2 regions of the Paenibacillus sp. OK076 genome follow, and region 1 is predicted to be linked to the other one. Evidence: riboswitches for the same ligand, from Rfam matches in the RefSeq annotation. Region 1 holds a riboswitch; the other holds the start of a gene.

Region 1 (3,131 bases):
CAACGGATGCAGCAACAATCGGTCTTGGACGAGCCGATGCCCTATTTCCCATGGCAACTGCCGTTTGTTTTTTACCGTTTAAATCATTGCCGGATACATGCTCTGCGGCTTCACCTTGCACTTCTGCCCAGACATCATCTCGCGCCTGCACAGCCAACTCCACCGTCTTGCGAATCAGCTCCAGCGACTGCTGCTCTCCGATGCCTCGCTTGCCGAAGCCTTCCACCGTCGCCTGATAACTGGATGTAATCGCACAGTCGGCTCCAGCGCGAAAATAATCTGCATGGACCTGAAGGATCACGTCCGGATTCTCCAGTAACACACGTGCAGACCAGAGCGGATCATCCAGATCACAGCCATGCTGTTCCAGTTCGGTTGCCAGCGCCCCATCCAGAATCATGACCGGATACTCACGCAGGATCTGTTCTATGGGATTAGTCTGTTGTACTTGCGTCATGTACTTGTCCTCTTTTCTTATTCACACGTTCTGTCAGATAATAAACTGCGTAACACACTGCAATGAATGGAACTCCGCAATACAGCGCTATTCGCTGTGTCGGGTCAAAAGCAATGCCTATACATGAAGCCAGGCACAATATAAATGAAATAATCGGTACCGCCGGGTACAGTGGTGTGCGGTAGACCAGATCTTTGACCGCATGTCCTTCCCGGATATACTGTCTGCGGAACATATACTGTGAAGCACTGATGCTCATCCATACCGCAACAACAGCCAGACCTGAAATGGAAACCAGTGTAATATATACGGTACCTGGCGCAATGATACTGGACAGCAAAGCCAGACCGCCCCCAACCATACTGATCAAGAGCGCATTCAGCGGCACACCACGTTTGGTCAATGTGGCAAACCATGGGGAGATCGTCTTTTTATCAGCCAGAGACCAGAGCATCCGTGAAGATGCATACAACCCCGAATTAGCCGCAGACAGAATCGCCGTCAAAATAACAAAGTTCATAATGTCTGCTGCATAGGGTACTCCCACCCGCTCCATGACCGCCACAAACGGACTTTCGAGCACACTCGCATCCGACATCGGAAGCAGTGCCGAGAGAATGACAATTGTTCCGATGAAAAAGATAATTAAACGCCACAGTGTGGTATGGATCGCTTTTGGAATCGTCTTCTCCGGATTCTCTGTTTCCCCGGCAGCAATCCCAATCAATTCGGTACCCGAGAACGCAAAGTTTACGGCAAGCATCGTCATTAGTATCGCAGTAGCCCCATTGGGGAACCAACCCGATGCTGTAATATTGGATAGAAACGGTGCAGGTTCCGAATCTGCCATTGGAATAATACCAAATACGGCTGCGCCCCCAAGAATAATGAAGACTACAATTGTAAGGACTTTAACTGCGGAAAACCAGAACTCCGATTCCGCAAAAAATTTGACAGTCAGCGCGTTGAACAGGAAGATCATAAGCGCAAACAATGCGCTCCAGATCCAAACATTCACTGAAGGGAACCAGCGCTGCATCAACAGCCCGGCCGCTGTAAATTCGGAACCGAGGGCAACCGTCCAGGTTAGCCAATACAACCAGGCTACTGTGTATCCTGTTGCTGGTCCGATGTATTTTGCCGCATAGCTATGAAACGCCCCTGTCTCTGGCATATGAACAGAAAGTTCACCTAGACAGAGCATGACCAGATAGACGACAATCGCTCCGATCAGATAAGACAGAATGGTACCGATCGGTCCTGCCTGCTGGATAGTATAACCCGAACTTAGAAATAACCCTGTACCGATGACTCCACCGAGTGAGAGCATAACTACATGCCGTGCCTGCATTTTACGCTGAAAATGCCCCGTATCTTTGTTGTTATTCATGCCTGCTCCCCTACTTCTTCATCCAGAAAACAACAAAACAAAAAGACACACTCTTCCTGAAGAGTGCGCCGTTACTGACAAATAAAAACAAACGCTCCTATCTATCAGGCTGTTCACCCGCTGGAATTAGCACAGTATCCTTCAGATCTGTTGCTGAGGTTTCTAAGGGCCAGTCCCTCCACCTCTCTGGATAAGAAAATGATTTTTTATAAATATAGCGATCTATCATGTTTGTGTCAACTATTAAATATCATCATCCACTTTGTAGAGTAAAGAGAATCTTATTCCTTGTGATTAATCCGTCGATGATCCAGAATCTTTAATATTCAGTTTCACATCATAGGTTACGGGAACGTGACTGAATGTTTCATCCCAATCTTTTTTCACTTTTTTCCACACCTTCGGATATTTGATCCTCAGCTCTTCACCAAATCCGGCCACGTCCACCCGATAGGTACGCTGCATTTTATTCATAACCTGCTGTATTTGTTCTTTGATTGTATCCGCAAACTGTATCTCCAATTTACGAATATACTTGTCCGTTGAAGGGATTTCCGGGGAACTCCAATCTTCCATGAGTTGGCCTTCTGATTCAATCTTTACATGAAAAGAGATGTTGTTGCCTTGAACCAGTGGTATGATTTTACTCTTGGTAGACTTGATTTCATAGGTTACCGTATGGCCATTGGGTGGAGCGTATGATTTAACAGCTCCTTGCTGGGCCTTCCCTGTGATCCATGACAATCCTTCGAGTTCAATCTGATTTATAGAGCCGATCCATTTTTTCGTCTCTCCTTTGTAGATCCCTGCCCCTGAGAATTTATGCTCACCCTCGGCTGTAAGGACATTCTGCAACAAAAAGCTTGACCCGGACTGCATTTTCCCGTCAAGCTTCGCAAGAGACACAGGAGGAAGGATCTTGTTGGAACGGTACGAATTCCCTACCACTCCCTTTAAATAAAAGGCCGGAACTTCTCCCGGCTCTATAGAACTAAGAGCTTCGTGAGCTGTTCCATGGCTTACTAAAACCAGACAACTGGGGCGGATATCATTATCACGCAAAATAAAGTCAAGCAGCTGCTCCAAACTATATTTCTTGGACAACTCATGAGAAACAACGATGACCTTTAAATGATGACCAATGAGTGGACGGTCTCTTCTTAGAGCAAACTGACGAAAGATCTGAAACAGGGAATCTCCAGTCAACCTTTCATTCAAAAAAGATTGCCCTTCGGAAGCACCTGTGCCTTTTTGAGTATCCTGTTTGGGGCCGATTCGTGGAAC
Region 2 (3,131 bases), on a different contig from region 1:
TATTGCCATTTTGTTCGGCGTATTAACTTATATGAGTTTCCTGGTGTACAAGCTGCATCGGCCCGTTAACCGGTTCTAATCTATATCCGAATTATTGTAGTTCAGGGGATGAATCCAGTGAAGTTCACCATCCGATGATGTACATCATTGGACAGGTGAACTTTGTTTGATGTCAGGCGTGTCAGGGCACCCTATTGTAAGCAGCGGTCATACGTTTACTCTGACTCCGATTTTGTTTAATATGATGAATTATTATTAATTTGATGATCTGCAGAGTGGAAAGAGGAGGCTATATATGCTGCGAACGTTGCTGGGTGAAAAGCCACGTAAGAACGAAGGCATACTAAAGGACGCGATGGAAGCGATGGCGGATACACTTGAGCTATTTCAGCGACAGATGCATGTGGACCATGATCCTACCCATGATTTTCGTAAACTGTATATATGGACCCAGGGATTGATCTCTTCGCTGGATGAACTGGAGCAAAGTTGTTTTGCAGCTTCCCATTTCCGTCAGAAAGTCAAAGCGGGCTCTACGGATGATATGACGTTACCAGAAAAAGCGGAGTATGCCCGTTACGTCTATTTCTATAAGGATGGCTTCATCCGATGTTTTGCCATTCTGGATAAGTTAGGTACAGTGTTGAATGAAATGTTTGAGCTGAACACAACCAATGTTAAAACACATTATTCTTACTTTACCGTATTAAGACAGTTCGGATATGACAAGCAGCATTATGTTCTTGCCAACGAACTCATCCAGATTAAAGATTCCTACCGTGAGCCAATGAGCAAATTACGTAAACTACGAAACATGGAGATTCATTACATGAATTCCGAAATGCAGGATGATCTGTGGCAGCTACACCAAACTTTGCAGGGGAAAGTGAAGCTGGAGGACCTGGATCAGCATCTTTTGGAACTCCGCGAGGGCGTAGACATGGTATGTAAGACGTTAAAAGCAGCGTACGGCTACATCAACAAGAAGTGGCATAAGCAGGGAGTGGCTCAACCGCCAAAGTGATTTGAATTGTAATATTTGCCTTTGACAAATCGGAATACTTGGATTATACTGAGTTCCTGATTGACAGTTAGATGGAATTAACATTTATGACATTAACATTATAACTACTACTGAACTTATAAATTAAATATTTCTTATCGAGAGCGGCGGAGGGACAGGCCCGATGAAGCCCGGCAACCGATTTATAACGGCATGACAGCTGTGTCATACTTTATAGATGTTAGGTGCTAATTCCTACAAAATGGTGCAGGGCACGATTTTGGCAGATGAGAAGGTATAATCTTTCACGTGAAGAGCCCTTTTTGTTTCTGCAAAAGGGGCTCTTTTTTTGTACGATGAAGGGGAGTTTTCCTTTCATTCGGGTAAAGATACATGTAGGCAGTGGGAAGGAGCAGTAATTTTGATTGAATTAAAAGGTTTAACCAAGACGTACGGTAAAGGTTCAAAAAGTACGACGGCCTTATCGGAACTAAATTTGAATATCCGCAAGGGTGAAATATTTGGAGTTATCGGTCATTCCGGTGCAGGCAAGAGTACATTGATCCGTTGTATCAATTTGCTCGAACGCCCCACGGCAGGCGAGGTTTGGGTTGATGGTATCAACCTAACCGATCTCAATAAGTCCGATTTGCAACAACAACGGCGTAAGATCGGCATGATTTTTCAACACTTTAATCTGTTATCCTCAGCTACGGTATATGATAATGTGGCTTTTCCTTTGAAGCTCGTTAATACGCCCAAGGCTGCCATTGATCGGAAAGTGAAGGAAATGCTCGCATTGGTTGGGCTGGAGGACCACAGCAATAAATATCCGGCCCAGCTGTCAGGCGGACAGAAGCAAAGGGTCGGTATTGCGAGAGCACTCGCGAGTGATCCGAACGTGCTGTTGTGTGATGAGGCCACATCGGCACTTGATCCCCAGACAACCGATTCGATTCTGAAGTTATTGCTGGATATCAATGAAAAGTACAACCTCACGATTGTGCTAATCACCCATGAGATGCACGTGATCCAGAATATCTGTGATCAGGTGGCGGTTATCCATCAGGGAGGCATCGTGGAGCAAGGGCCGGTAACGGAAGTATTCCTCAAGCCACAGCATGCCATTACGCGTGACTTTATGATGCGGGACCATGAGGTTGGAATTGCATTGGAAGAGACCGCTCTGGCGAGTGCAGATGTCTCATTACAGACGAACGGAGCTTCTAAGCTTGTGAAAATATCCTTCCTGGGCAATAAAACCTATGAGGCGATTTTGTCCAGAACGGTTCGTAAAACAGGAGTGGATTTCGCCATTTTGCAAGGCACCATTTCAACCATCAAACAAGTTCCCTATGGACAGCTGACCGTTCGGTTCGAGGGACAGTCAGATGAGATTAATCTCACCATTAAAGAGTTAGTGGATCAGGGACTTGATGTGGAGGTGCTTCGTTAAATGGATTTTTCAACGGTACGTTGGGAAGAAATCGGTAAGGCTTCGATTGAAACACTGCAAATCCTGGGAGCATCGGGCTTGTTCACGATCATCATTGGTCTGCCGCTAGGCGTATTGCTGTTTATGACGGCAAGGTCGGCTTCGATCCAGTCCCAAGTGGTGTACACGATATTATCGTTCATTGTAAACATTCTGCGCTCAGTGCCATTTATCATTTTGATTGTTGCACTCATTCCGTTTACGCGTTCACTGGTCGGCACAGCTACAGGAGTGCTGGGTGTCATACCACCGCTCGTCATTGCCGCAGCTCCATACTTTGCCCGATTGGTGGAAACTACACTGCGTGAAGTGGATCGTGGCGTCATTGAAGCGGCACAGGCGATGGGCGCTTCAACCGGACAGATTGTACGGCGCGTACTTCTGCCAGAGGCATTGCCGGGTCTGTTAGCCGGGATCACCATTACAATCGTTACCCTTGTTTCCTACACGGCGATGGCGGGAATGGTTGGTGGTGGAGGTCTGGGAACATTGGCAATCAACTATGGATACTTCCGTTATCAGTATGAAATTATGATTATATCCGTTGTATTTATGGTCATTCTGGTGCAAGTGCTTCAGATGGCTGGCGATCGTTTGGTTAAATGGTTCACCAGGAAATAACACATATATAGC

Evidence for each region. A riboswitch is a leader RNA that binds a small molecule or an ion and turns the genes downstream of it on or off. The one in region 1 is predicted to bind S-adenosylmethionine.
Region 2: linked by a shared signal. The riboswitch ahead of BMY78_RS27880 (methionine ABC transporter ATP-binding protein) and the one ahead of mmuP (S-methylmethionine permease) in region 1 are both predicted to bind S-adenosylmethionine.

What each region holds. Positions count from the first base shown of each region.
Region 1 covers NZ_FOCH01000006.1:29,689-32,819, reverse strand. The annotation lists gene mmuM (homocysteine S-methyltransferase) at 1-457, opposite strand, end outside; gene mmuP (S-methylmethionine permease) at 435-1,847, opposite strand; SAM riboswitch class I at 1,942-2,044, opposite strand; gene BMY78_RS28460 (Ger(x)C family spore germination protein) at 2,142-3,131, opposite strand, start outside.
Region 2 covers NZ_FOCH01000005.1:257,370-260,500, reverse strand. The annotation lists gene BMY78_RS27890 (COX15/CtaA family protein) at 1-79, shown strand, start outside; gene BMY78_RS27885 (Cthe_2314 family HEPN domain-containing protein) at 296-1,024, shown strand; SAM riboswitch class I at 1,156-1,297, shown strand; gene BMY78_RS27880 (methionine ABC transporter ATP-binding protein) at 1,425-2,459, shown strand; gene BMY78_RS27875 (methionine ABC transporter permease) at 2,460-3,119, shown strand.